Regions from separate parts of the Kineococcus aridisoli genome, predicted to be linked through region 1. Evidence: predicted binding sites of a transcription regulator. Region 1 holds the regulator's gene; the other holds the start of a gene.
What was found. Region 1 encodes HspR, which represses chaperone genes until heat shock. Its sites were predicted from a motif close to ANTTGAGNCNGNCNGNCTCAANT; they were not measured.

Region 1 (14,939 bases):
CCACAGGCGCAGCTTGCCCGGGGCCCGCACCAGCCAGACGGCGCTCACCCGCCCGTCGCGGACGTCGAAGCCCGCGACACCGGTGACCGCCCCCGCCTCGCGGAGCACCACTCCCGGCAGCCCGCCGACCTCGGCGTCGACGAGTTCGACGTGCGACCACTTCGCCAGGGCGCCGAGCAGGTAGCGGGCCACCCGCTCGGCACCGACGACGGCGTTCGGCGCGGCGCGCACCCGGCCGCCGCCGTCGGTGCGCGCGCTGACCCCCGGGTCGAGCAGGAGCACCAGCGCCTGCAGGTCACCGGCCGCGCAGGCGCGCAGGAACGCCCGCACGACCTCCCGGTGGTCCTCGTCGGCGGCGGCCCGGCGGCGGCCCTCCCGGATGTCGCGCCGGGCCGTCGAGGCGAGCTTGCGGCAGGCCTGCGGAGTGCGGCCGACGACCTCGGCGACGTCCTCGAACGGCAGCGCGAACACCTCGTGCAGCACGAAGGCCACCCGCTGGGCCGGGGTCAGCGCGTCCAGCGCCACCAGCAGCGCCATCCGCACCGACTCGTCCACGGTGATGCGCTCGGCCGGGTCGGGCGGCCCCTGCCACCCCGCCCCGGGCACCGGCTCCGGCAGCCACTGCCCGACGCAGCGCTCCCGGCGCACGCGCGCCGACCCCAGGACGTCCAGGCAGACGCGGCCCACCACCCGCGTCAACCACGCCTGGGGGTTGAGCACCGCCGCCCGCTCCTCCTCGGCGAGCGCGTACCAGCGGGCGTAGGTCTCCTGGACGGCGTCCTCGGCGTCGGCCGACGTGCCCAGCAGCCGGAACGCCACGTCGAGCAGGTGGCGCCGCTCACCGGCGACCCCGCCCGCGCCCTCGTCCGCGCCCTCGTCCGCGCCCTCGCCCGCGCCCTCGCTCACCCCGCGGATGCTGCCGGTGCCCGCCCCCGCTGCGCCAGCCACCGCTCGAAGGTCAGCCGCCCGCGGTCGGCACCCGGCCCGCCCAGCAGCGAGCCGTCGCGCGCCGCCGCGCCGAAGGCGCCCGGCAGGGGCACCTCCAGCACCGCACCCCGCCGGCCCGCCGCCGCCGCCCACGCCCGCGCGAGGTCGGCCAGCCGCTCCTCCCGCGGCCCCGCCAGGTCGGCCACGCGCCCGGCCGGACCCGCCGCCACGAGCGAGGCGATGCGTTCGGCGACCTCCCGCGCGGCGACCGGCTCGCACCGCGCCCGCGGGACCACGGCCAGCGGCCCCACCGCGGACCGCTCGAGGAACTGCGCCGCGAACTCGTGGAACTGGGTGGCCCGCAGCACCGTCCAGGGCACCGGCCCCTGCGCGACCAGGGCCTCCTGCACGAGCTTGCCGGCGTAGTGGCCGAACGGCGCGCGGTCGGTGCCGACGACCGAGAGCACCAGGTGGTGCCGCACCCCCGCCCGCGCCGCCGCGGCGAGCAGGTGCTCCGTGGCGGGGCGGAAGAAGCGGACCGAACCCGCCGAGGAGGTGGCCGTGGTGGAGGTGACGTCGACGACGGTCCCCACCCCGGCGAGCGCGGCGTCCAGGCCGACGCCGGTGAGCAGGTCGACCCCGGTGGCGCGGGCGAGCACGACCACGTCGTGGCCCCGCTCGCGCAGGAGGTCGACGACGTGCCGGCCCGCGGTCCCGGTGCCCCCGGCGACGGCGGTGCGTCCAGTGCTCTGCATCCCCCTCAGACGACGCAGCCGCCCGGGACGTGACGCGCGCCGCCGCGACGGGTCACCCCGCCCGCCGCTCCCGCCTACCGCCCGCCGGTGCCGAGCGCCGCCTCGAACAGCTCGCGGTGGCGGGCCACGTGCTCGGCGTCGGAGCGGTAGAGGCGGTCGTGGCCGGCCGCGACGTGCCCGGCGAACGCCGCGCTGCCCGCCGCGGCCTGCTCGTGCATGAACCGCACCAGCCCCTCCAGGGAGGCGATCACCGCGTCCAGCAGCCCGGCGCGCTCGCGCTCGCCGAGGCCGTAGACGTCGCAGAACACCGCCAGCCTGCGGGCGTGCTCGGCCACGTCCCCGCGCACGCCGTCGGCCTCCGGCGACGACAGCGGCACCCAGCGGTAGGCCCCGGCCGCCACGTCGAGCAGCCGGGCACCCGGCCGGGCGGTGTCGAAGTCGATGAGGCCGACGACCCGCTCGCCGTCGAGGACGCAGTTGTGCGGGGCGAAGTCCCCGTGGCAGACGACCTCGACGGGTTCCTCCACGGGCAGCACCCAGCCCTCGCGCGGCAGCTCCCGCGCGAACCGCGCGGTGACGTCGTGGTACTCGCGCAGCAGCGCCGCCGCCGAGCGCAGCGCCGCCTCCGAGGCGGCCGCGTCGGTCACCGGGTAGTTCGACACCCGCCCGGGCAGGAAGTCCAGCTCCTCCAGGCCGCCGGCGGTGCCGTGCACGCGGGGGGCGGCGCGGAAACCCTCCCGCTCCAGCCGGCGCAGCAGCTCGTGCACGCGCGGCGTCCACGCCCCGACGGGGCGCAGGACGCGGTCCCCGCGGCGCACCACCCGGTTCACGCCGCCACCGGTCAGGACCTCCTCGTCCGGCGCCTCGCCCGGTACCTGGCCCGGTACCTGGCCCTGCTCCTCGTGCACCGACCCAGCCTGGACCGGCCGCTCCCGGCGGTCCAGCGGGTTTCAGCGCGGTGAGCGCGCGCGCCGCTCCAGCACCGGGGCCGGGGAGGACCACGGGGCCACGGCGAGCTCGGGCTCCACCGCCCGGGCGTCCTCGCCCAGGAGCGTCGCGGGGGCGCCGTCGAGCGGGTGGCGCAGCAGCGAGCCGGCACCGGCGCCGGCGCTGCGGCCCGCGACGACCAGCGCACCGTCCGGGGCGACGACGAGGTCGTCGACGAACTCCGGTGCGGTGCCGAGGTCGCGGTGCACGCCGCCGTCCAGGCCGACCAGGCTCAGCTGCCGGGAGGTGCCGGTGGTGCGCGCGAGCACCAGCTCCGCGGTCCCGGTGAACCGGGCGCGCCGCTCCAGGACGCCGTCCGTGCGCACCCGGTGTGCCGTGCCCGCGGCGACGTCGACGAGCACGACGTCGCCGTCGCGGTGGGTCAGCGCCAGCCTCGCCGAGTCCGGGGAGAAGGAGGCGTCCGCGGCGTCCTCCGCGCCCGCGACGACGACCTGGGCGCCGGTGGCGACGTCCGCGACGACGAGCTGCGTCGGCGCCGCGGCGCAGACGTCGGGACCGCTCTCCACCCACGCGAGCGTGCGCCCGTCCGGGGACGCGCGCAGCTGCGCGGCGGTCGCGGCGGCCGTGCCCAGCGCGCGCTGCGCGCCGTCGGCGGTGCGGTGCACGAGCTCCACGCGGGTGAGGCGGTCGGGGTCGGTGCAGTCCGTCGGCGACCAGGCGGAGCGGTGGAACCAGCTGAGCGCACCGTCCGGCGCCCACGTCAGCGAGCGGGAGTCGCCGGGGGCGTCCAGCCGCTGCCGCCCGCTGCCGTCGGCGGCGGCGACCTGCACGCTGCCCAGGTCGTCGTCGCCGTGGCCGATCCACGCGATGCGCGTGCCGTCCGGCGAGAAGTGCACGTCGTGCGCGGAACCCTCGGCGATCCGCCACTGCCGGCCGGTGCCGGTGTCCAGGCCGAACAGCCCCGGTTCGCCGTCGGCGCCGTCGTGGCCGGCGAAGGCGAGCACCGGACCGGACGGCGCCTCCTCGCGCGCGCCCACCTGCTGCGCCCCCGCCGGGGCCGCCGCCCCCACCAGCAGCACGGCCAGCGCGGCGGCCGCTCCCGCGCCCGCCCGCACCCCTGCTCGCGCGTCGCCCCCCACGGCTCCCCCTCGCCTCGTCCTCACCTCATCCCAGCACCTCGGCTCCCGCGGCGCAGGCGAACGAGCAGGACGACCGCGGTGGCCAGCAGGACCGCGGGGGCCGCGCGCCGGCGGCCGGTGCCGACGGGCAGCGCGTGGTCGACGGCGTCCTTGACGCGGTCGGAGACGGCCAGCGGGATCCCGGCGAGCACGTTGCCCGGGGGTTCGCGCGGGATCCTCGGGTGCGGGCGCGTCGGCGAGGTGCGGCGCTGCACCTCCCAGGCCGCCCCGATCGCCCGCAGCTGCTCGACGCCGACGGCCTGCTGCAGCCGAGGCAGCAGGTCGTCCTCCTCGTCGTGCGCGTCGTGGCGGATCACCTCGAAGGCGTGGCGCACCGTCGCGTCGTAGTCCGCGGAGGAGGGGTCGGCGCGCTGCAGCTGCTCCAGCGCGTCGTTGACGCTCTGGTGGTCGCCCTCGATGTGCCGGGTCAGCTCGTCGTCGTCCCCGGCGAGGAACTTGCGGTAGGCGGGGAAGAGGACCGTCTCCTCGGCGAAGGCGTGCCGCAGGGCGCGCTCACCGACCTGCGCGACGATCCGCCCGCGCTCGGCGGGGCTGCCCGCCGCGTCGTAGGAGCGCATCAGCGCGTCGAGCTCGGCGTGGTCGCGGCTCTGCCGGGACAGGATGCTGCCCGGGCCGCCGCGCTCCTCCTCGGACTGGTCGGCCACCGAGCGCAGCCCGTCGTGGCGTGGGTTCGTCATGGGAGTCCCCTGCCCCGCGCGGACCGCTCCCACACGCCCCGCCCGCGCGCCGGTCAGAGCGGGAAGGGCACCACGCACGTCGGGGAGCCCACCGCGGCGGTGGAGCGGTCGACGACGACGAGGTCGTCGTCGAGGGCGAGGTGGACGACGAGGTCGGAGTCCTGGGCCGCGACGTACACGTGGGGGCCCAGCACGGCGACGTGGCGGGGGTTGAGCGCGCCGATCGCGACGTCGCGCACCGGGCGCGCGGTGCCGTCGACGACCTCGTGCAGCGTGAGGACCTCCGCGCGGCGGTTGGCCACGACCAGGCCCCAGGGCGCCACCGCGACCTCGGAGGGGTACGTGCGCTGCTCGACGGGCACGGCCAGGGCGGGGTGCACGACCGGGTCGGACAGCCGGCCGTCGTCGACGGCGAGGCTGGTGAGCGTGGCGGCGAGCTCACCGGTCACGTGCAGCCGGCCGCCGTGCAGCCGGGCGTGGCGCGGGCCGGTGCCCGGCGCCAGGGCGAGCACCTGGACGGGCTCGGCGGACAGCCGCGCACCCTCCAGCGCGTGCACGCGCAGCTCGTCGGTGCCCAGGTCGCAGACCACGACGTGCCGCTCGTCCAGGAAGAGGGTCGAGTGCGGGTGGGAGGCCTCCTGCCGCTCCGCCTCCGGGCCGCAGCCCTGCGCGCGCAGCACCTGCTCCGGGCCGGTGACCGCGCCGTGCGCCAGGCCCAGCACACCCGCGCCGCCGCCGTAGTTGGCGGCGACGAGCAGCGCGCCCGACGGCGCCACGGACAGGTGGCAGGGCGCGGCGCCGCCGCTGGGCACCTGCGCGAGCACCTCCCAGCGCCCGCCCTCGAAGCGGCGCGAGGAGACCAGGCCCTCGTCGAGCTCGTGGGCGGCGTGCAGCACGCCGCCCGGGCCGGCGGCCAGGAAGGAGGGCGAGGGGCACTCGTCGACGGAGACGACGCCGCCGAGGCGGCCGGTGCCCGGGTCGCGCTCCAGCAGCGTCACGCCCGCACCGCGCCCGCCCGTGGCGGAGGTGTAGGAACCGACGGCGAGGACGGTGGTCGCGGGGTCGCTGCTCACGTGCCCATCGTGCCCGCTGCGCTTCAGCGCTGGTGGGAGCGCTGGTGCTCGGGTCGCCAGACGACCAGCGCCGTCGAGCGCTGCGACTCCGGCCGCCGCCCCAGGGGCGTGGCGACGATGTCGCCGGCCATCCCGGCCGCGAAGATGCGCCGCGCCTGCTGGCGCACCAGGGCGATCTCGGACTCCAGCGCCTCCACGCGCTTGCCGAGCGCCAGCACCTGGTTCTCCAGCTCGAGGATGCGCTTGATGCCCGCGAGGTTCACGCCGTCCTCCTGGGACAGCCGCTGCACCTCGCGCAGCTGCGCGATGTCGCGCGCGGAGTAGCGGCGCCCGCGCCCGCGCGCCCGGCTGGGCGAGACGAGGCCGAGGCGGTCGTACTGCCGCAGCGTCTGCGGGTGCATCCCCGCCAGCTCCGCGGCGACCGAGATCACGAACACCGCGCTGTCGTCGTCGTACACCTCCCACCCCTCCCTCTCGTCCTCCTGCCCGCACCGCGCGGTGGCCGTGCCCGGGGACGGGCACGGCCACCGCGGCGGGGGTCTCAGCTGCGGGCGCGCTCGGCCAGGCCCGCGCGCGGGTCCTCGCCGGCGGTCGCCTTCGCGAAGGCCTCCACGGCCTCGCGCACCGCGCCGTCGACGCGCTGCGGCACCACGACCTCCACGGTCACCAGCAGGTCGCCGCGCTCGTCGTCGGCGCGCGAGCGCTTGACGCCGCGGCCCTTCAGCCGCAGCGAGCGCCCGGACGGGGTCCCCGCGGGGACCTTCACCCGGACCGTCGAGCCGTCCAGCGTCGGCACGTCCACGGTGGCGCCGAGGACGGCCTCGTCGAAGGACACCGGCAGCGTCATCCGCAGGTCGTCGCCCTCCCGGCGGAACACCGGGTGCGGTTCGACGTGCACGGTGACCAGCAGGTCCCCGGCGCTGCCGCCCGGTCCCTGCACGCCCTTGCCGCGCAGGCGGACCTTCTGGCCGTCGCGCACGCCCTGCGGCAGCCGCGCGTTGACCGTGCGGGCCGGCCCGCCGCGCGGGTCGGGCACGCGCAGCGCGACCGCCTTGCCGTCGAGGGCGTCGCGGAAGGACACCCGCGCGGACGCCTCGATGTCCTGGCCGCGCGGCGGCGCCTGGGCCGGGCCGCCGCCGAAACCACCGGCACCGGCACCGGCCTGGCCGAAGAGCCCGCCGAGCAGGTCCTCGAAACCACCGGCACCGGCACCGGGCCCGCCGGGGGTGCCGAAGCGCACCCCGCCGGGCGCGCGGCCGGCCTGGCCGAAGAGCCCGCCGAGCAGGTCCTCGAAACCCGCACCGCCGGCGGGGCCCCCGGCTCCCCCGGAGGAGAACCGGGCGCCGCCGCCGACCATGGCGCGGACGCCGTCGTACTGGCGGCGCTGCTCGGGGTCGGACAGGACCGCGTAGGCCTCGCCGACCTCCTTGAAGCGCTGCTCGGCGGCCGCGTCACCCGGGTTGGCGTCCGGGTGCAGGGTGCGGGCCTTCTTGCGGTACGCCTTCTTGACCTCCGCGGCGTCGGCGTCGTGGGAGACGCCGAGGATGGCGTAGAAGTCCTTCTCCGCCCAGTCCTGCATGCTCACCGGCGCCCACCCCCCTTCGCTCTCGTGCTGTCCTCGGAGTCGTTCATCCCTGCGGGTCGGCGACCGCGACGCGGGCCGGGCGCAGGATCCGCTCGCCGAAGCGGTACCCCGGCTGCAGCACCTGGACGCACGTGGCGACCTCGTGCTCGTCGGAGTGGCTGTGCATCAGCGCCTCGTGGACCGCCGGGTCGAACGGCTCGCCGTTCTCGCCGTAGCGGACCAGGCCGAAGCGGGTGAGCGTGGCCTCCAGCTTGTCGGCGATCGCCACGAACGGGCCGGTCAGGTCGCCGTGCTGGCGGGCCAGGTGCACGTCGTCCAGGACGGGCAGCAGCGCCTCGGCGACGCTGGCCAGCGCCGTGTTCCTGGCCACGTCCCGGTCCCGGTCGACGCGCTTGCGGTAGTTCACGTACTCGGCGTTCAGCCGCTGCAGCTCCTCCAGGCGCTCGGCGGCCTGCGCCTGCGCGGCCTCCAGCGCCGCGTCGGCGGCGCCGTCGTCCGGGCCGCCGACCGTCGGGGCCTGCTGCTGGGACTGCTGCTGGGCCTGCTGGTCGCCCTGCTCGGCGGGCTCGCCGGGCTCGGCGCGGACCGCCCCCGTCTCGGGGTCGATCCGGCGCCGGTCGCGGACCACGGTGGGTTCGGCGAACTCCTCCGACATCACTTGTCCTTCTCGTCGTCGACGACCTCGGCGTCCACGACGTCCTCGTCGGAGGACTTGGTGGAGCCGGGGCCGCCGGAGGCGCCGGCGTCACCGGCGTCACCGGCCGCGGCGCCCTCGGACTGCGCGGCGTACATCGCGGCGCCCAGCTTCTGGCTGGCCTGGGCGACGGCGTCCGACTTGGCCTTGATCTCGGCGGCGTCGGTGCCGTTGAGCGCGCTCTTGAGCTCGGCGACGGCCTTCTCGACCTCCTCCTTGCCCTCGGCCGGGAGCTTGTCGGAGTTGTCCGCGACGAACTTCTCGGTCTGGTAGACGAGCGCCTCGGCCTGGTTGCGGGCCTCGGCCTCCTCGCGGCGCTGCTTGTCCTCGTTGGCGTGCGCCTCGGCGTCCTTGACCATCCGCTCGATGTCCTCCTTCGACAGCGCGCTGCCGCCGGAGATGGTCATCGACTGCTCCTTGCCGGTGCCGCGGTCCTTGGCGGACACGTGCACGATGCCGTTGGCGTCGATGTCGAAGGTGACCTCGACCTGCGGCACGCCGCGCGGGGCCGGCGCGATGCCGGTGAGCTCGAAGGTGCCCAGCGGCTTGTTGTCGCGAGCCAGCTCGCGCTCGCCCTGGAAGACCTGGATGAGCACCGACGGCTGGTTGTCGTCGGCCGTGGTGAAGACCTCCGAGCGCTTGGTCGGGATCGCCGTGTTGCGCTCGATGAGCTTGGTCATGATCCCGCCCTTGGTCTCGATGCCCAGGGACAGCGGGGTGACGTCGATGAGCAGGACGTCCTTGCGCTCGCCCTTGAGGACACCGGCCTGCAGGGCGGCGCCGATGGCGACGACCTCGTCCGGGTTGACGCCCTTGTTGGGCTCGCGGCCGCCGGTGAGCTCCTTGACGACCTCGGTCACGGCCGGCATGCGGGTGGAACCACCCACGAGCACGACGTGGTCGATGTCGGCGAGCTTGACGTCGGCGTCGCGGATGACCGCGTGGAAGGGCGCCTTGGTGCGGTCCAGCAGGTCCTGGGTCATCTGCTCGAACTGCGCGCGGGTCAGCTGCTCGTCCAGGTGGACGGGGCCGTTCTCCGTCATCGACAGGTACTGCAGCGAGATGTTCGTGCTCGTCGCCGTCGACAGCTCCTTCTTGGCCTGCTCGGCGGACTCGCGCAGGCGCTGCATGGCGATCTTGTCCTTGGACAGGTCGATGCCGTAGGCGCCGGAGACCTTCTTCAGCAGGTGGTCGACGATGCGCTGGTCCCAGTCGTCGCCGCCGAGGTGGTTGTCGCCGGAGGTGGCGCGCACCTGGATGGTGGAGAAGCCGTCCTCGTCCTTGCCGACCTCCAGGAGGGACACGTCGAAGGTGCCGCCGCCGAGGTCGAAGACGAGGATGAGCTCGTCCTCCTTGCCCTTGTCCAGGCCGTAGGCGAGCGCGGCCGCGGTGGGCTCGTTGATGATGCGCAGGACGTTCAGGCCCGCGATCTCGCCGGCCTCCTTGGTGGCCTGGCGCTGGGCGTCGTTGAAGTACGCCGGGACGGTGATGACGGCGTCGGTGACGGCCTCGCCGAGGTAGCTCTCCGCGTCGCGCTTGAGCTTCTGCAGCGTGCGGGCGCTGATCTCCTGCGAGGTGTACTTCTTGTCGTCGATCGAGACGTTCCAGTCGGTGCCGATGTGGCGCTTGACGGACCGGATGGTGCGGTCGACGTTCGTGACGGCCTGGCGCTTGGCGATCTCGCCGACCAGCACCTCGCCGTTCTTGGCGAACGCCACCACCGACGGGGTCGTGCGACCGCCCTCCGCGTTGGCGATGACCGTCGGCTCACCGCCCTCGAGGACGGAGACGACGGAGTTGGTGGTACCGAGGTCGATGCCGACCGCACGTGCCATGGTGTGGCTCCTCTTTCCTGATCGCTTGAGCGTTCCTCACTCAAGTCTGACGGCGTCGGCCGCTGTGTCAAGCCGTGGCCGCTGGACTTGAGTCTGATGGGCTCAACTGCCGGGGCGGCCGGGTTGTTCCCGCCGGTCCGGGAACCTGCGGGTCCTCCCGCACGCTGTCCCGGCGTGCACCCGCTGCGCCAGGTCCCGCTGCACTTCGCCGAGGAGTCGAAGGCCGGGCTCACCCACGTCAACCTGTCCGCCGTCCGCACCGACGGGCCCCACCTGTGGGTCGCCGGCGACGAGACGGCCACCGTCGAGCGCCTCACCGAGCAGCGCGACGCCACCGGCCGCCTCACCGGCTACGGCGACCAGGTGAGCGTGGCGCTCGCCGACCTCGTCGAGCTGCCCGCGGCCGCCTCCGAGGAGGCCGACGTCGAGGGCCTGGCCCGCACCGGCCCGTGGCTGTGGGCGATCGGCTCGCACAGCCTCAAGCGCAAGAAGGTCCGCGACTCCGACCCCGACGACAAGGCGCGCAAGCGGCTGGGCAAGGTGGTGCGCGAGGCCAACCGCTTCGTGCTGGTGCGGCTGCCGGTCGACCCGGCCACCGGCCTGCCCGCCCGCGAGGTGCGGCTGGACGGGCAGCGCCTGACCGCCGCCGTCCTCGGCGCCCACGACGACGACCTGGCCACCGAGCTGGCCGACGACGAGCTGCTCGCGCCGTTCCTGGCCATCCCCTCCAAGGACAACGGCCTCGACGTCGAGGGCGTCGCCGTGCGCGAGGACGCCGGGGGCACCCGGGTCCTCGTCGGCCTGCGCGGTCCCGTGCTGCGCGGCTGGGCGGTGCTGCTGGAGCTGCGGCCGGCCACGCACCGCAAGGACGACGGCCGCCTGGTGCTGCGGGAGTTCGAGGACGGCCGCCGCTACCGGGTGCACCTGCTGGACCTGCGCGGCCTCGGCGTGCGCGACCTGGCCCCGCACGGCGACGACCTGCTCGTGCTCACCGGGCCCTCGATGGGGCTGTCCGGACCGGTGCGCGTGCACCGCTGGGCCGGCGCGCTGCGCGCCGAGGCGCCCGCGGTCGTGCGCGCCCGCGAGCTGCCCGTCCTGCTGGAGCTGCCGCACGGGCAGGGCGAGGACCACCCCGAGGGCATCGGGGTCGTCCCCGCCGAGCCGGGCGGGGCGGAGGAGCTGCTCGTGGTGCTGGACTCCCCGGCCGCCGCCCGGCACACCGCCGGGGGCGGGATGCTCGCCGACGTCTGGCCGCTGCCGCCGGCCCCCTGAGCCGCGGCGTCAGCCGAGCAGGCGGACCAGCAGCGGCACGGCCGCCACCAGCGTCCCGGCGCCCAGCAGCACGCTGTCGGCCCGCCGCCACGGCGCGGGCAGCGCCCACGAGCGGGGCACGTCCACCCCCGCCGCGGCGAACCCGCGGGCGTCCATCGCCACCGCCGTCCGCCCCGCGCGGCGGACGGCGTCCACGAGCAGCCCGAAGGCCGTCGAGGCCGCCCACCGCACGCGGGAGAGCGGGGAGCGGCCCGCACCCAGCCCGCGCACCCGCCGGGCCGCGGCGACCTGGTCCCACACCTCGGCCAGCGTGGCCAGCTGGCCCAGGGCGGCGACGACGGCCACGACCACGCGCCCGGGCAGCCGCAACCGCTGCGCGAGGTGGTCGCCGGCCTCGCCGGGGTCCAGCCAGCTCAGCAGCAGGGCACCCGGCAGCACCAGCACGACCAGGCGCAGCGCGGCGGTCGCGGCCGTGCGCAGCGGCTCGTCGGAGTCGCCGGCCAGGACGGTGGACCACCCCACCGACAGCGCCGCCACCGCCAGCGGCACCAGCCGGCGCCCCAGCCGGTGGCCGCGGCCCACGACCAGGGGCAGGCACAGCAGCTGCACGAGCAGGGCCAGCGCCGCCTGCTGCCAGGCGTCGACCGCGAAGGCGCCCAGCGCGCACAGCAGGGAGACCGCCAGCAGCGGCAGCGGCCCGCACGAGCGCACGGGCGGCCCGGGGGCGGCGCTGCGCAGCTGGGCCGGGGTGGGCGGGACCCCGCGGTCCCCCACCTCGCGGTCCTCCACGCCCCGGTCCTCCACCTCGCGGTCCACAGCCGTCACGGCCTTCCCCACACCTTCCACCGCTCCGTCCACAGGGGTGTGCACAGGCCTGTGGACACTGCTGGGGACAGCGCTGGGGACGGGCGCGCCGTCGCGGCTCACGCGGCCGCCCCCACGACCCGTGTCCCGGCGCGCAGCGCCACGACCGGACCGTCCAGCACCCCCAGCAACCGCTCGTCGTGGCTGCTGACCCCCACCGCCACGCCCTCGCGCGCCGCGGCCGCCAGCAGCCCCGCCACGACCGCCCAGGTGCCGCGGTCCTGCCCCACGCTCGGCTCGTCGGCCAGCAGCACGGCGGGCCCGGCGGCCAGCGCCCCCGCCAGCGCCAGCCGGCGCTGCTCGCCGCCGGAGAGGCGGAAGGGGTTGACGTCCGCGCGGTGCGCCAGCCCGAGCAGCTCCAGCAGCTGCTCGCCGCGCGCCTCGGCACGCCCCAGCGCCAGCGGCGTCGCGGCGACCTCCTCGCGCACGGTGGCCCGCACGAAGGTGTGCTCGGGGAACTGCGGCACCCACGCCAGGCGGGCGGCCAGCTCCCGCGAGCGCCAGCGCCACGGCTGCGGCGCCAGGCCCCCGGCCAGCCCGGGCGCGGCGGTCAGCTCCCCGGTGGGGCGGGCCAGGCCCGCCAGCACCGCGAGCAGGCTGGACTTGCCCGACCCGCTGGGACCGGTCAGCGCCGTCGCCGAGCCCGCCGCGAGCTCCACGTCGACCTCCCGCAGCACCGTCGCCGGCGGCACGGGCCGCAGGCTGCGGCGGCGGCGGCGCAGGCCCAGACCGCGCCCGGTGAGCAGCGCACCGCCGGTGGCCGCCTCCGGCACCGCCAGCTGCGGCGCGAGCAGCCCCGCGGGCACGTCCACGGGTGCCGGCGCCTGCGCCCCGGGCAGCCACAGGCCGTCGGCCAGCAGCGAGCGCGACCCGGCGAAGACCCGCCCGGGCGCCCCGTCGGCCACGAGGCGCCCGCCGCGGCCGAGCACGAGCACCCGGTCCACGTGCGGCGCCCAGCCGGCGAGGTCGTGGTCGACGACGACGAGGGTGCGCCCGGCCGCCGCCTCCAGCACCGCCCCGCGCACCTGGGCGGCGGTGGGCGCGTCGAGCATCGAGGTCGGCTCGTCCAGCAGCAGCACCGACGGCTGCGCGGCGAGGACCCCGGCGAGCGCGAGGCGCTGGCGCTCGCCGCCGGACAGCGTCGCGACGTCCCGGTCGCGGCCGGCGGCGTAGCGGGCGGCGGCGTGGGCGCGGGCGACCCGCCGCCAGACCTCCTCGCGGGGCAGGCCCGCGTTCTCGGGGCCGAAGGCGGTGTCCCGGCCGGCGGTCGCGGCCACCACGGTGTCCAGCGGGTCCTGCAGCAGCAGCCCCACCTCGCCCGGCCGCGCGGGGCGGCCGTCGAGCAGGACCTCGCCGCGGGCGTCGACGTCGTCCTCCAGCAGCCCCGCCAGCGCCCGCAGCACCGTCGACTTGCCGGCACCGCTGGGGCCGACGAGCAGGACGCGCTGGCCGGCGGGGACGTCGAGGTCCACGCAGGCGACGACGGGGCGGTCGGCGCCGGCGGGGGTGACGGTGAGGTCGATCAGGCGCAGGTCGGCCACGTCCGCCGCCGCGCCTCAGCCGCGCCGGCGCAGCTCGCGGCCCGCGCCGAAGGCCCCCAGGGCGCCCGCGCGGGCCAGCGCCCGCACCAGCGCCCAGCCGCCGACACCGGCCACGAGGGCGCCGGACAGCGCGAAGCAGGCCACGTACAGCACCTGGAAGCCGAGGCTCCAGGCGCCGGCGAAGTAGGCGAACAGCTCGTAGACGCCCTCCAGGACGGCGGCGACGACCCCGCCGAGGACGGCCACGCCCACGCCCCAGCGCTTCCACGCGAAGAGGGCGACGGCGATCTCCACGCCGAGGCCCTGGACCGCGCCGGAGACCAGGACGCCGGCGCCCCAGTGGCTGCCGAGCAGCGCCTCGACGCTGGCGGCGACCATCTCCGCCAGCAGCGCGGCGCCGGGGCGGCGGACGACGAGCGCGCCGACGACGGCCGGCAGCAGCCACACGCCGCCCAGCAGGCCGGCCAGCGGGGCGACGGCGGCGAAGACGGGTGAGACCGCGGCGTAGACGACGGCCCAGCCCCAGAAGACGACGCCGAAGGCGACGCCCAGCACGGCCGCGGTGACGAGGTCGACGGTGCGCCAGCGCCGGGGGCTGGACGTGCGGGTGAGGGTGGTGCTCACGGAGTTCCTCCTGTGCTCAGGAGGGGGACCCGCGGCGCCGATCGCCACGGGTCGAGGTCGGCCCGACTCCCTACGCCGGTGTGAACCGGATCAGGTTCGAGGGTCTGCGGCATCCCGCACTCTCAGCGCCCCGCGGCGCTCCCCTGTCGTGTGCAGGGGAGGTTAGCACCGGGCACCTGCGAGGATGCCCCCGTGCTCCGGATGATGCGCGGACCCGACGGCGGCCCCTCCCGCGGGGTGCGCCTGATCACCCTGCTGGTCATCGTCGCCGTCCTCGGCGGCACCGCGGCCGCGCTCACCCCCGTCCTGGGCTGGCTCCTGGACCTGCTGTAGGGCAGGGTTCGCCTCCATGAGCTCGTTCCTCTGGAAGTTGGTGGGCCCCGCGTCGGGCATCCTCGCGACCGCCGTCGCGAGCCGCGTCACGAAGAAGGTCTGGGTCACGGCGACCGGTGCGCCGCCGCCGGACAACCCCGAGGACCCGGACGTCGCCTGGAAGGAGGCGGTGCTCTGGGCGCTCGCCTCCGGCGCGGTCATCGGCCTGACCCGCCTGCTCGTCGAGCGGCAGGCGGCGGTCGTCTACCGCAAGAGCTTCGGCGAGCTGCCGCCCGGCCTGGGGCCGGGCGACGACGGCGCCGCGACGGCCTGAGGCTCAGCCGAACCGCTCCACCAGCCGGTCCTGGCGGGCGTCGACGACGGGGTCGACGACCCGCAGGTCCGGGGTGGCGTCGTGGTGGGCGATGATCTCGCGCGCGCCCGCCGCGAAGCCCGTCGTCGCCGCGAAGGAGGGCACCAGGCGCTTGAGCTTGGTGTTGTCGAAGACGACCGAGTGCGCCTTGTCCCCCAGCAGCCCCGGCCCGCGGTCGGGCGCCTCGCGGGCGATGACGTCGCTGGGCACGTGCACCAGCGTCGGCTCCGGAGCACCCGCGGCCGCCGCCAGCGTGCGGT
Region 2 (14,019 bases), on a different contig from region 1:
CCATGCCGACACCGCGGCCGGAGACGTTGGTGACCTTGGCGGCGGTGGAGAAGCCGGGCAGGAACAGGAACTGCAGGATGTCGTTGGGGGTCAGCGACTCCAGCTTGGCGGCCGTCACCAGGCCCTTCTCGACGGCCTTGGCGCCGATGATGGCCGGGTCGATGCCCTTGCCGTCGTCGCGGATCTCGACGACGACCTGGCCGCCCTCGTGCGCCGCGCGCAGCTTCAGGGTGCCGACCTCGTTCTTGCCGGCGGCGCGGCGCACCTCGGGCGACTCGATGCCGTGGTCGACCGCGTTGCGGACGATGTGGGTCAGCGGGTCCTTGACGGCCTCGAGCAGCGTGCGGTCGAGCTCGGTGTCGCCGCCCTCCATCTCCAGCTTGATCTTGCGGCCCAGCATGTTCCCGAGGTCGCGGACGACGCGGGGCAGCTTCGACCACAGGTGGTCGATGGCCTGCATGCGGGTGCGCATGACCGTCTCCTGCATCTCGCTGGCGACGAGGTTGAGGCGGTGGCAGGCGCGGGTGAGGTCCTCGTCGCGCAGCGCGCCGGCGCGCTGGAGGATCTGGTTGCGGGCCAGGACCAGCTCACCGGCCTGGCGGACCAGGGACTCCAGCAGCTCGACGTCGACGCGGATGCTGGCCTCGACGGCGGAGGCCTTCTCGCCGGCGGGCGCGGCGGGCTTGTCGGCGGGCGCGGCGGCGACGGGCGCGGCGGCGGGCGCGGCGACGGGCGCGGGCACCGGGGCGGGTGCGGGGACCTCGGCCACGGGGGCCGGGACCTCGGCGACCGGAGCAGGGGCCTCGACGGGCGCGGGCACCTCGGCGACCGGAGCGGGGACCTCGGCGACGGGGGCGGGGACCTCGACGACGGGCGCGGGCACCTCCTCGACGGGGGCGGGGACCTCGACGACGGGCGCGGGCACCTCCTCGGCGGGCGCGGGCACCTCGGCGACCGGGGCGGGGGTCTCGGCGGGGGTCTCGGCGGGGGTCTCGGCACCGGCGCCGGCGGAGGGGGGGAGCACGGGCTGCTCGCCGTCGAGCACGGCGCGGATGGCGGCGACGACCTCGGCGACCTCGACACCGTCCTCGCTGTGCGAGGCCTCGATGGAGGACAGCAGCGCGCGGATGGTGTCGACCATGCGCAGCAGCACGTCGGTCGTCACCGGGGTCATGACCAGCTGGCCGTCGCGCAGGCGGGCCAGCAGGTTCTCGCCGACGTGGGCGACCGACTCCAGGCGCGAGAACGCCAGGAAGCCGCTGGTGCCCTTGATCGTGTGGATGGTGCGGAAGACGCTGGCGAGCAGCTCCCGCGAGCCCGGCTCCTGCTCGAGCGCGACGAGGTCGGAGTCCAGCTGGTCCAGGTTCTCGTAGCTCTCGACGAGGAACTCTTGGACGATCTCGTCCATGTCGTCCACGTGGCACTCCCGCTTCTCGCGTCGGTGCGGCCCGGTCGGGCCGCGGCGTCCTGCTCACAGTGCTCATCGGCACACGGGCGCCGGAGCTGAAACGTCACCCGTCCAGCCGATGCGCGCGGCCGGGCGGGCGGGCCGGGCGGGGCCGGGCGGACGACGAGAGGCCGGCCCCCGGGACGGGGACCGGCCTCTCGTCGTGCGGGCGTCGGTCAGGACGCGGCGCTCAGCCGGGCCAGGGCGGTCTGCACGAGCGTGATGAGGCTGTGCTTGGTGGCGGCCTTGCTGCGGGCGTCGGTGTAGACCAGCGGGACGTTCTCCGGCACGCCGAGCGCCTCGCGCACGGAGTCCAGGTCGTGCTGGGCCACGCCGTCGAAGCAGTTGACGGCGACGACGAACGGGATGCCGCGCGACTCGAAGTAGTCGACGGCCGGGAAGCACTGGTCGAGGCGGTCGGTGTCGACCAGCACGACCGCGCCGATGGCGCCCTTGACGAGGTCGTCCCACATGAACAGGAAGCGGTCCTGGCCGGGGGTGCCGAACAGGTACAGCCACAGGTTGCCCGGCAGCGCGATGCGGCCGAAGTCCATGGCGACCGTGGTCGACGTCTTGCGGTCGGAGTTCAGGCCCGCGTCGTCGACGCCGACCGAGTGCTCGGTCATGGCGGCTTCGGTGCGCAGCGGCTCGATGTCGGAGATCGAGCCGATGAAGGTCGTCTTGCCGACGGCGAACCCGCCGGCCACGACGATCTTGACGACGGTGGGCGGTGCCTGAGTGTCGGTTCCCGCGGGCGCTCCGGCTCCGGCGGGGCTCACGTCAGAGCGAGGAAATGCCATTGAGAACACTCTCCAGGACGCTGATGGTGGTCGCGGGTTGAGGTGCCGAGGTCATCGTGAGGCCGTGGATGCGGACCTTCCCGGTCTGGGAGAGGTCGCTCACCACGACGCGCACGACGCCGACCGGCAGGTGGACGTGGGCGGACAGCTCGGCGATCGACAGGTAGGACTTCTTCGTGAGTTCCAGGATCTTCCGCCGCTCCGGCGTCATCCCGACGTCGGGGTCGCTGAGCGCCTCGACGAGGGCCTCCACGGGGAGGTCGACGTTGGAGGGACGGGTCCGCCCACCGGTGACGGTGTACGGGCGGACGGTGAACTCCTCGGCGTCCTGGTCGTCGTCGTCGGACCAGAGGTCCGCACTACCAGGTGCTGTCACGTCCGGTCACCACCGGGAAGCGACGGGGGCGGAGGTGGGCAGCGCGGCCCGCATCTCCGACACCAGCTGCGGGGTCAGGACGGTCTCGGCGCGCTGCACCAGCATCGCCATCTCGTAGCCGATGAGGCCGACGTCGCAGCCCGCCTCGGCGGCGACGGCCAGGACCGAGCCGTCGGAGATGTTGACGAGGAAGAAGAACGCGTCGTCCATCTCGATGATGGCCTGGCGCACCTCGCCGGACTGCAGCTGGCGGGCGGCGCCGCGGGCCAGGCTGGAGACGCCCGAGACGATGGCGGCCAGCTGGTCGCCGGACTCGCGGTCGAGCTTCTCGGACATGGCCATGAGCAGGCCGTCGGCGGAGACGACGACGGTGTGCTGGACGCCGGAGACGCTCTTGACGAAGTTGTCGAGGAGCCAGCTGAAGTCGGCGGCCTCGGAGCTAAGCGCGGTCACAGTGGGGTTCCTCTTCTCGGGCTGGACTGTCGTTCGGTCAGGTCGGTCAGGTCGGTCGGGTGGTCTTCCCCGCGACCCCGGGACGGGGTCGAGGACTGGTGGTCAGGCGGTGCCATCGGCGCCGTCCTTCGGGTCGGCGACGGGGACGTCGCCTCCGGCGCGACCGCGCGAGACGCCGGCCTGGAAGCCGGAGAGCATCGAGCGGACGTCCGCGGGGGCGCGACGCTGCCGGTTGGCGGCGGCGCGGGCGGGGGCGGGCTTGGCCGCGGCCGCCGTGGCGCCCGCCTGGCGGCGGACCAGCGGCGCGGAGCCGGTGCCCTTGGAGGGCGTGAAGCTCTGCCCCTCGGTGAGGGCGGACAGGGCCTCGGCCGCCAGGGCGCTGCGCTGGCGCAGGGCCTCGCCGACCGAGCGGCCCGGCACCGCCGGGACGGCGGGGGCGGCGGGGGCGGCGACCTCCGCGGCCGGCACCGGCGCGGGGGCCGGGACCTCCACGGGGGCCGGGGCCACCGGCAGGACCGGGGCCGGGGCCTCGGCGGCAGCCGCCGCGACCGGGGCCGGCGCCTCCGCCGGAGCGGGAGCCGGGGCCGCGACGGGCTGCTCCACCTGCGCCGCGCGGTTCGCCTCGAGGGCGTCGAGCGCGGAGGCCGTGGTGGCCGGGGCGGCCGGGGTGGCCTCGGGGGCCTCGCCGCGCTTGCGCGAGGTCCAGAACGCCTCGGCGGCGGTCTTCGGCGGCGTCGCGGAGTCGCGCACCGGGCGCGGCCGGCGGCCGGCCTTGGGCAGGATGTCCTGCGCCGCGGCCAGGGCGGTCGGCGCCTCGGCCTTGCGCTCGCGCTTGGGCATCGCCGGGGCGGCGCTGGTGGCGGCGGCCACCGGCTTCCAGTCCGCCGCGGGGACCTCCGCCGCGGGAGCGGCGGGAGCGGCGGCCGCGGGAGCGGGGGTGGCGGCCGCGTCGGCCTTGGCCTGCGCCTGGGCGGTGCGGCGGCGGGTCGGCAGCTGCCGGCCCTCGACCTTCGTGGGCGCGGACGGGTTGACCTCGGAGCTGGCCGCGGCCTGCGCCGCGGACTCCTGCAGCGTCGCCGAGAGGGCGTCGCCGAGGCCGTCGGCCGCCAGCGGGTTGCTGACGATCGTGTCGGCACCCGTGGCCGGCGCGGCGGGCTTGCGGCTGGGCAGGCCCGCGGGGGTGGCCGGCGCGGCGTCCGGCAGCGCGGAGACCGCGGTGTCCGGCAGCGCCGGGAGCGCGGCGGGGGCGGTGTCGGCCACCGGCAGCCCGCTGTCGAGGGCGGCCAGCTCCGGCTGGCCGGCCTTGACGCTGCCCGGGGTGAACAGCGAGGCGGCGAGGACGAGCGTGACGGTGGTGCCCCGGCCCTCGGCGGTGTCGACGTGGACGTCGACGTCGAGGCGGCCGGCGAGGCGGCCGACGACGTAGAAGCCGAGGCGCTGGGCGCCGACGAACTCCGAGGCGCGGCCACCGGAGATGCGGCGGTGGGCGGTCTCGACCTCCTCGGCGCTCATGCCGAGGCCGCTGTCCCGGATGGTGACCTCGATGCCGCGCTCGGTCTCGGCGGTGCCGACGACGACGCGGGTGCCCGGGTCGGAGAAGTTCGTCGCGTTCTCGAGCAGCTCCGCCATCAGGTGCGACAGCGACAGCGCGAGGTGGCCGACGACCGGCGGGTCGACCTGCAGGGCCAGGTCCACGCGGCCGTAGTGCTCGATCTCACCGGCCGCGGTGCGGACCACGTCCGACAGCGGCAGCGGCCGGCGCAGGCGGCGGCCGGTGTTGATGCCGGCCAGCACGAGCAGGGACTCGGCGTTGCGCCGCATCCGGGTCGCCAGGTGGTCGAGGGTGAAGAGGTCCTCGAGGGTGTCGGGGTTCTCCTCGGTGCGCTCCAGCTGGTCCAGGAAGGCCAGCTGGCGGGCGAGCAGCGCCTGGTCGCGGCGGGCGACGTTGACGAACATCTCGGCGATCGAGGCGCGCAGCGCGGCCTGCTCACCGGCGATGCGGAAGGTGGTCTCGTTGAGGTCGTTGATGACCTTGGTGACCTCACCGATCTCGTCGGTGCTGGTGATCTCCAGCGGGGAGAACTCCACGCCCGGGCCCTCGCCCGGGGTCTGCATGCGCTCGACCATGCGGGGCAGCTCGTCGCGGACCTCGGTCGCGGCGGCGGCCAGGGCGCGCAGGCGGCTGCCGATGCTGCGGGCCACCGTGAGGGCGAAGAAGACGACGCCGGCGGCGACGAGCAGGGTCAGCGCGGCGAGCAGGACACCGCGCAGCAGGGCGCTGCCGGCCGCGGCGTCACCGCGGTCGGAGACGTCCTGGGCGGCGATGTCGGTGGCGGTGTTGAGGCTCTCGATGACCGTGCCGGTCCGGGTCAGCCACTCGTCGGCGCTGAGGGACGGGGCGGCCGAGCCGGCCGCGGTGAACGCGTTGCGGTCCTTGCTGACGAACGCGCGGGCCTGGGAGGCCTCGGAGGCGTTCAGGGCCGCGTCGACCCGGTCGGCGAGGTCGGCGTTGAGCAGGGAGTCCGCCTGGTCCTGGAAGAACTCCTGCTCGGCGATCGAGGTGCCGCGGATCTGCGTGACGCTGGCGGAGGTGACGCCCTCCAGGACGAGCAGGCCGGCGACCTGCTCGCGGGAGGCCGCCTCGCTCTCCTTGACCAGGTAGGCGAAACCGGCCTGGTCGCGGGCCAGGTCGCGCTCGCTGGTGTCGTCGGAGACCGCGAGCGCCAGGTCGGAGTAGGCGTTGACGAACGGGTCGTAGGCGGTGAGGGTCTGGGCGGCGGTGGTGTTGCCGCTGTCGACGATGGCGCGGACCTGGGCGATGGCGCCGGCGGCCGCCTGCGCCTTCTGCAGCGCGGCCGAGGTGGCCGAGCCGCCGTCCGCGAGGTCCACCTCGGTCAGCTCGGCGGCCAGCGCCTGGAGCGCGCCGTCGGAGGCGGTGCGGGCCGCGGCGACCTGCTCGGGCGTGACGCCCGAGCCCTCGACCAGCGACTGGACGCTGGCGAGGCGCTCCTGCTGGAGCGCGACGAGCAGCTGGCTGCCCTCGTCGGCCGTGCCGGCGAACATCGCGACGCGGCGGGTCTCGGCGGCGGAGGTGATGAGACGGACGTCGATCGCGACCGCGGCGACCAGGAGCACCGCGAGCGGGACCGAGAGGAGGACCAGGAGCCTGGCTCTGATGCTCAGGTTGCGCAGCATGTCGACCTTCCGTACGCGTGAGTGGGCTGTCAGGTGCCCACTGAGGTGGAGCAGACCTGGGGGTGATCGGGAGACGGGGTCCCCGGGTTGAGCGGAACCGGGGGAACCTCGCCCGGGCGGGTCAGCCGGCGAGCTGGTCCGCGGTGTAGAAACCGCTGTCGACGAGCACCTGCTGGACGTTGCCCGCGTCGACCGAGACGGGCTCCAGGAGCTGCGCGGGGACGTCCTTGACGCCGTTGTCCGCGGTGGTGGTCGTGGTCGGCTGCTCACCGGCCAGGACGGCCTCGGACATCCGCACCGCCGTCTCCGCGAGCTCTCGGGTGTCCTTGAACACCGTCTGCGCCTGCTGGCCGGCGAGGATCGACTTCACCGACTCCAGCTCGGCGTCCTGGCCGGTGACGACCGGCAGGGGCTGGCCGGCGCCGTAGCCGCGGGCCTGCAGCGTGGAGATGATCGAGCGGCTCATGCCGTCGTAGGGCGACAGGACCGCGTCGAGGCGCGCGGTGCCGTAGTGGGCGGTGAGCAGGTTCTCCAGGCGGGCCGCGGCGGTGGCGCCGTCCCAGCGCTCGGTGGCGATCTGGTCCATGCTGGTCTGGCCGCTGCGCACGACGAGCTCGCCGGCGTCCAGGTAGGGCTTGAGGACCTCCATGGAGCCCTCGTAGAAGCCGTAGGAGTTGGAGTCGTCGGGCGAGCCGGCGAACAGCTCGATCGTCAGCGGCCCGGTGGCGGTCTCGAGGCCGAGGCGGTCGACGACCGCCTTCGCCTGCAGGCGGCCGACCTCGGCGTTGTCGAAGGAGGCGTAGTAGTCGACGTCCGTGCTGCCGGTGAGCAGGCGGTCGTAGGCGATGACGGGGATGCCCGCGGCCTCCGCCTGCGAGAGCACGCCGGTGAGCTGGGTGCCGTCGATGGCGGCCACGACGATGACGCTGACGTCGTCGTCGATCATCCGCTGGATCTGGCTGACCTGGCTGTCGACGTCGTCCTCGCCGTACTGCAGGTCGGTGGTGAAGCCGGCGGCCTCGAAGAGGTCGACCATGCTCTTGCCGTCGGAGATCCAGCGCGTCGAGGACGTGGTCGGCATGGCGATGCCCACGCTCTTGGTGCCGGTCCTCTCGTCGGAGGCGTCGGCTCCACCGCCGCACGCCGACAGCACGAGGGCGGCGCCGACGAGCACGGCGGCGTGGCTCTTCTTCAGCACGGGCTTCTCCTTCGTCTGGGCGAGCGGTGCTCGCACCGGTGCGCTGTGGTGCTGGTGGGCTGCGGCCGGGACACTGGCGGGGTGCTCCACGGGCGTGCGGACCACCGGGCCGACGTCGTCCTGCTGGCGGGCGGCGCGGGACGCCGCTACGCCGCGCAGGCTCCGGGCGCGGACAAGCTGTCGGCGCGGTTGGCCGACACCACCGTCATCGGCCGCCTCGCGGGGGAGCTTCAGCGCTCGGCGCGGATCTTCGTCGTGGGTCACCCGCTCGCAGCACGCGCGGCGGGTCCCACGGTCACCCGGTTGCAGGAGGACCCCCCCGGAGGGGGGCCGCTGCCGGCGCTGGCGGCGGGCCTGGCGGCCGCCTCGACACCGGCCGTGGTGGTCCTGGCCGGCGACCAGCCGTTCGCGGCGAGCGCCGTGCCGCGGCTGCTGGCGGCGCTGCGGGCGCGGCGCGGCGCGCTGGCGGCGGTGGGCGTGGACGCGGGCGGCCGCCGCCAGCCGCTGCTGTCGGCGTGGCGGCGCGAGCCGGTGCTGGCGGTGCTGGGCGAGCTGGCCGCGCAGGAGCCGCTGGCCGGGCGCCCGCTGCGCGCGCTGCTGGCGCGCGTGGAGGTCGTGGAGGTCGCGGTGACCGACGCCGAGTGCCTGGACGTGGACGTGCCGGCGGACCTGGAGCGCGCGCGGGAGCTGCTCGGCCGGGCGGGCCCGGGAGGGGAAACGTAGGGTCGGCCTCGTGCGGATCGTGACCGTTGAGCAGCCCGGCGGCCCGGGGGCCCTCGTCGAGAGGGAGGCGCCCGACCCCGTCGCCGGCCCCGGCGAGGTGGTGGTGCGGGTGGCCGCGGCGGGGGTGAACCGGGCCGACGCCATGCAGCGGCGCGGGCTGTACCCGCCGCCGCCCGGTGCGCCGCAGCACCCCGGGCTGGAGGTCTCCGGGTGGATCGAGTCGCTGGGCGAGGGCGTGACGGGCTGGCGGCCCGGGGACGCGGTGTGCGCGCTGCTGGCCGGCGGCGGCTACGCCGAGCGCGTCGCCGTCCCGGCCGGTCAGCTGCTGCCGGTGCCCCAGGGCGTGGACGTGGTCGACGCCGCGGCGCTGCCGGAGGTGGCGTGCACGGTGTGGAGCACGGTGTTCACCACGGCGGGCCTGCGCCCCGGCGAGCTGCTGCTCGTGCACGGCGGTTCCAGCGGCATCGGCACGATGGCGATCCAGCTGGCCCGGCAGGTGGGGGCGCGGGTGGCGGTGACGGCGGGCTCGCCCGCCAAGCTGGCGCGCTGCGCCGAGCTGGGCGCGCAGCTGCTGGTGGACTACCGCGAGGAGGACTTCGTCGCCCGCGTGCGGGAGTTCGAGCCCGCCGGCGCGGACGTCGTGCTGGACCTGGTGGGCGCGCCCTACCTGGCCCGCAACCTCGACGTGCTGGGCACCGACGGCCGCCTGGTGGTGATCGCCACCCAGGGCGGCACCACCGCCGAGATCGACCTGGGCCTGCTGCTGCGCAAGCGGATCTCCTTGCACGCCAGGACGTTGCGTTCGAGGTCGCCGGAGGAGAAGGCGGCGGTCGTGGCCAGCGTGCGCGACCACGTGTGGCCGCTGGTCGTCGACGGCGGCGTCCGCCCCGTCGTGCACGAGCGCTTCCCGCTAGCGGAGGCCTCCCGCGCGCACGAGGTGATGGAGGGTTCCTCGCACGTGGGCAAGCTGCTGCTGGTGACGGGGGCCGGGGCGCCGGCGTGACGCCGGAGGAGTCCTCCCGGCGCTTCCCGCCGCACGTGCTGCGCGACTACGCGCTGGTGGCCGACGGGGCGCGCGGTGCGGTCGTGGGCCCGCGCGGGGACATGACGTGGCTGTGCGCGCCGACCTGGCACGACGACGCCGTCTTCGCCGCCCTGCTGGGCGGTCGCGGCGCGTTCTCGGTGACGCCGACCCACCCGTTCGTGTGGGGCGGGCACTACGAGCCGGGGACGCTGGTCTTCCGCCACCGCTGGACCTCTCGCGGCGACGGGACGGTCGACTGCCGCGACGCGCTCGCGATGCCCAGCGACCCCGAGCGCGCCGTCGTGCTGCGCGAGGTGGTCGCCGCGCAGGGCGAGGCCGAGGTCGACGTGCTGCTGGACCTGCGCGCCGGGTTCGGCACGAAGGCGCTGCGGGGCCTGCGCCGCGACGAGCGGGGGCGCTGGAGCGGGCGCACCGGGGACCTGCGGGTGCGGCTGACGGGGCTGGCGGACGCGCACGTCGAGGACGGCGTCCTGCGCCAGCGGCTGCGGGTGCCCGCCGGCACCAGCCACCACCTCGTGCTGGAGGTGGGGACCCGGCTGCCCGAGGAGCCGCCGGACCCCTGGCACGCCTGGCAGTCCACCGAGCACACCTGGCGCTCGGCGGTGCCGGAGGTCCGCGACAGCATCGCCCCGACGGAGGCGCAGCACTCGTTCGCGGTGATCCGCGGCCTGACCTCCGACGCCGGCGGCATGGTGGCGGCGGCGACGATGTCGCTGCCCGAGCACGCCGAGCGCGGGCGCAGCTACGACTACCGCTACGCCTGGGTGCGCGACCAGTGCTACGCCGGGCTCGCGCTCGCCGAGTGCGGTGCGCCGCACCCGCTGTTCGAGACGCTCGTCGGGTTCGTCACCCAGCGGGTGCTGGCCGACGGCCCCGGCATGTCGCCCGCGTACACGGTGCTCGGCGCGCCCGTGCCCGACGAGCGCCCGACGGGGCTGCCGGGCTACCCGGGCGGCTGGGACATCGCCGGCAACCACGTGCGCGGGCAGTTCCAGCTCGACGCCTTCGGCGAGGTGCTGCAGCTGCTGGCCGCCGCCGCGCGCTTCGACGTCCTCGACGCCGACGGCCGGCGCGCGGTGGAGGTGGCCGTCTCGGCGATCGAGCAGCGCTGGCAGCAGCCGGACGCGGGGATCTGGGAGATCGAGGACGACCACTGGACGCACTCGCGGCTGGAGTGCGTGGCCGGGCTGAGGTGCGTGGCCGCCGTCTCCTCCCCCGGGGACGCGGCGCGGTACTCGGCGCTGGCGGACGCGGTGCTGGCGCGGACCTCGCGCGAGGGCCTGCACCCGGTGGAGGGGCGCTGGCAGCGCAGCCCGGGGCAGCCGGGGGTGGACGCGGCGCTGCTGCGCCCGCCGCTGCACGGGGCGCTGCCGGTGGAGGACCCGCGCTCGCGCGCGACGCTGGAGGCGGTGCGCCGCGACCTGGTGGAGGACCACCACGTGTACCGCTACTCCCCCGACTCGATGCCGCTGGGCACCACCGAGGGGGCGTTCCTGCTGTGCGGCTTCCTGCTGGCGGAGGCGCTGCACGCGGCCGGCGAGGAGGTCGACGCGTTCCGCTTCTTCGAGCGCAACCGGGCCGCGTGCGGGCCGGCGGCGCTGCTCAGCGAGGAGTGGGACGTGCGCCAGCGCCAGCTGCGCGGGAACCTGCCGCAGGCCTTCGTGCACGCGGCGCTGCTGTCCAGCTCGGTGCGCCTGGCCCGCTGACGGCGAGAGCCCCGCGACCGGGGAGGTCGCGGGGCTCTCGCGGGATCGTCACTCGGCCGAGGGGGCCTCGGTGGAGGACTCGGTGGAGGAGCCGGTGGGCTCACCGGTCCCGACCGCCTGCGGGGCGGCCGCGGTGACCGCGATGCGGGTCGGCTGCGCGCTCGCGTGCGCACCGGAGACGCGCACCGTGAGCACCCCGGCGTCGTAGCTGGCGCTCACGGCGTCGGCGGCCACGGTGCTCGGCAGGGAGAAGCTGCGGCGGAAGCTGCCGTAGCGGAACTCGCTGCGGCCGCGCTGGTCGTCCGAGCGGACGTCCTTGCGCTCACCGCGGACCACGAGGCTGCCGCGCTCGACCTCGACGCTCACGTCGTCGAGGGCGACACCGGGCAGCTCCAGGCGCACGAGCGCGTCGTCGCCGTCGCGGGTGACCTCGGCGGCGGGCGCGAAGCCGCCGGTGCGGGCGGGGGTGGTGCTCGTCAGCGGCCCGAAGGCGCTGCGGACCAGGGCGTCGAACTGGGCGTCGAAGGGGCTGCGGCGCCACACGGACAGCGTGTTCATCAGTGTCCTCCTCGGACGGCTGGTGGCGCTCGGGGTGAGCGCCGTCGACTGAGCCAACGTGAGTCCCCTCGACTCAATTCCAGGGGACGGGCGCGTTCGCCCTGGGCTGACGCGCGAGGAGGACGGACCGCGGGAAGGATCGCGGCATGGACTACGTGAAGCTCGGCCGCACCGGCCTGGAGGTCTCCAAGCTCGTCCTCGGCTGCATGAGCTACGGCGACCCGCAGCGCGGGAGCCACTCCTGGACGCTGCCCGAGGAGGAGAGCGCCCCCTTCCTGCACAAGGCGCTCGACGCCGGCGTGAACTTCTTCGACACCGCCAACGTCTACTCCGACGGCTCCAGCGAGGAGATCATCGGCAAGGTGCTGCTGTCCGCGGTGCCCCGCGACCAGGTCGTCATCGCCACCAAGGTGTTCAACCGGATGCGCCCGGGCCCCAACGGGGCGGGGCTGTCGCGGCAGGCGATCCTCACCGAGATCGACAACTCGCTGCGCCGGCTGGGCACCGACTACGTCGACCTCTACCAGATCCACCGCTTCGACCCCACGGTGCCGCTGGAGGAGACGCTGCAGGCGCTGCACGACGTCGTCCAGGCCGGCAAGGTCCGCTACCTGGGGGCGTCCTCGATGTGGGCGTGGCAGTTCGCCAAGGCCCTGCACCTGCAGGAGCTCAACGGCTGGACCCGCTTCGCGACCATGCAGGACCACTACAACCTCCTCTACCGCGAGGAGGAGCGCGAGATGCTGCCGCTGTGCGCCGACGAGGGCATCGGCGTCATCCCGTGGAGCCCGCTGGCGCGCGGGAAGCTGACCCGCGACTGGGACGCCACGACCGACCGCTCGGAGACCGACGAGTTCGGCAAGACGCTCTACCGCGACTCCGACGCCGAGATCGTCGCCGCGGTCGCCCGCGTCGCCGAGCGGCGCGGCGTCCCGCGCGCGCAGGTCGCGCTGGCCTGGGTCGCGCGCAACCCCGTCGTCACGGCCCCCATCGTGGGGGCGACCAAGCCGCACCACCTCGACGACGCGATCGCGGCGGTCGACCTGCACCTGAGCGACGAGGAGGTCGCCGAGCTGGAGGCCCCCTACGAGCCCCACGAGGTCGCCGGGTTCTGACCCCTCACCCCGCCGTGGTCGTGCACCCCCCGTGCACGACCACGGCGGGTCGGTCAGGCGAGGGTGGACTTCAGGAACTGCGCGCCCTGGGCGATGGCGGCCGTGGCGGCGCGGGTGCCGCGCAGCGCGTTCAGCATGACGAAGTCGTGGGTGGTCCCGGTGTAGCGCACGGCGGTCACCGGGACCCCGGCCTCGCGCAGCTTCGCCGCGTACGCCTCGCCCTCGTCGCGCAGGACGTCGGCCTCGGCGGTGATGACCAGGGCCTGCGGCAGGCCGGCGAGCTGCTCGGTCGTGGCCCGCAGCGGCGAGGCGGTGACCTGCGCGCGCTGCGCCTCGTCGGTCGTGTACTGGTCCCAGAACCACTGCATGCCGTCGCGGCGCAGGAAGTAGCCCTCGGCGAAGCGGTGGTAGGACGGGGTGTCGAACGCGGCGTCGGTGACCGGGTAGAACAGCAGCTGCGAGCGCAGGGCGACGTCGCCGCGCTCCTCGGCCATGAGGGTCAGGGCGGCCGCCATGTTCCCGCCCACCGAGTCGCCGGCCACCGCGAGGCGGCTCGCGTCGAGGCCGAGCTCCGCGCCGTGGGTACCGATCCACTGCGCCACCGCGTAGTTCTGCTCGATGGCGACGGGGTAGCGCGCCTCGGGCGACAGGGAGTACTCGGGGAAGACGACCGCGGCGCCGGAGCCGTCGACGAGGTCGCGCACGAGACGGTCGTGGGTGGCGGCGCTGCCGAAGACCCAGCCGGCGCCGTGCAGGTACAGGACGACGGGCAGGGCGGCGCCGCTGTGGCCGCGCGGGGTGACGATGCGGACGCGCACCTGGCCGTGCGGGGTGGCGACGGAGGTCCAGGTCTCGTCGGCGGCGGGTTCGGCGGGGCCGCCGGCCTGCACACCCTCGACGGTCGCGCGCCCCTCGACCGGCCCGAGGTCGAACAGGTACGGCGGGTCGGCGGTCGCCTCGACGAACTCCTGGGCGGCGGGTTCGAGGACGACGGGCTGGTCGGTCATCTGGTGCTCCTCGGGGTGCGGTCTCGGTCTCGGTCCAGCAAGTGCATCGTACTCAATCACATCGTGCACGATGTTGTTCCCGCGACCTAGACTGCCGCGGTGACGCCCGACGCACCGGACCCCGACGCACCGGACCCCGACGCACCGGCCACCGGTCTGGCGGACATGATCTGCTTCGACCTCTACTCGGCCTCGCGGGCGATGACGGGCGTCTACCGCCCGCTGCTCGAACCGCTCGGCCTCACGTACCCCCAGTACCTGGTGGTCGTGGCCCTGCACGAGCGCGGCGAGGTCAGCGTGCGCGAGCTCGTCGCGGCCCTCGACCTCGACTACGGGACGGTCTCGCCCCTGCTGAAGCGCCTGCAGCAGAACGGGGTCGTGGATCGACGGCGCAGC

Region 2: the regulator HspR is predicted to act here: its motif matches at 11,558-11,580, upstream of ACRYM2_RS20410 (Hsp20/alpha crystallin family protein).

What each region holds. Positions count from the first base shown of each region.
Region 1 covers NZ_JBJLSF010000044.1:2,266-17,204, reverse strand. Annotated here, with positions in the region: gene sigJ (RNA polymerase sigma factor SigJ) at 1-906, opposite strand, end outside; gene ACRYM2_RS13330 (SDR family oxidoreductase) at 903-1,682, opposite strand; gene ACRYM2_RS13325 (phosphotransferase) at 1,757-2,590, opposite strand; gene ACRYM2_RS13320 (TolB family protein) at 2,633-3,769, opposite strand; gene ACRYM2_RS13315 (hemerythrin domain-containing protein) at 3,790-4,506, opposite strand; gene ACRYM2_RS13310 (beta-propeller fold lactonase family protein) at 4,560-5,579, opposite strand; gene ACRYM2_RS13305 (heat shock protein transcriptional repressor HspR) at 5,603-6,037, opposite strand; gene ACRYM2_RS13300 (DnaJ C-terminal domain-containing protein) at 6,121-7,164, opposite strand; gene grpE (nucleotide exchange factor GrpE) at 7,208-7,819, opposite strand; gene dnaK (molecular chaperone DnaK) at 7,819-9,693, opposite strand; gene ACRYM2_RS13285 (DUF3616 domain-containing protein) at 9,868-10,965, shown strand; gene ACRYM2_RS13280 (energy-coupling factor transporter transmembrane component T family protein) at 10,975-11,790, opposite strand; gene ACRYM2_RS13275 (ATP-binding cassette domain-containing protein) at 11,889-13,370, opposite strand; gene ACRYM2_RS13270 (ECF transporter S component) at 13,386-13,994, opposite strand; TPP riboswitch at 14,045-14,149, opposite strand; gene ACRYM2_RS13265 (hypothetical protein) at 14,187-14,327, shown strand; gene ACRYM2_RS13260 (DUF4235 domain-containing protein) at 14,344-14,640, shown strand; gene ACRYM2_RS13255 (NAD-dependent epimerase/dehydratase family protein) at 14,644-14,939, opposite strand, start outside.
Region 2 covers NZ_JBJLSF010000104.1:1,560-15,578, forward strand. Annotated here, with positions in the region: gene ACRYM2_RS20365 (chemotaxis protein CheW) at 1-1,417, opposite strand, end outside; gene ACRYM2_RS20370 (GTP-binding protein) at 1,624-2,247, opposite strand; gene ACRYM2_RS20375 (DUF742 domain-containing protein) at 2,228-2,623, opposite strand; gene ACRYM2_RS20380 (roadblock/LC7 domain-containing protein) at 2,630-3,076, opposite strand; gene ACRYM2_RS20385 (sensor histidine kinase) at 3,179-6,271, opposite strand; gene chvE (multiple monosaccharide ABC transporter substrate-binding protein) at 6,393-7,466, opposite strand; gene ACRYM2_RS20395 (NTP transferase domain-containing protein) at 7,551-8,192, shown strand; gene ACRYM2_RS20400 (NAD(P)H-quinone oxidoreductase) at 8,203-9,195, shown strand; gene ACRYM2_RS20405 (glycoside hydrolase family 15 protein) at 9,192-10,943, shown strand; gene ACRYM2_RS20410 (Hsp20/alpha crystallin family protein) at 10,992-11,501, opposite strand; gene ACRYM2_RS20415 (aldo/keto reductase) at 11,648-12,616, shown strand; gene ACRYM2_RS20420 (alpha/beta hydrolase) at 12,670-13,623, opposite strand; gene ACRYM2_RS20425 (MarR family winged helix-turn-helix transcriptional regulator) at 13,723-14,019, shown strand, end outside.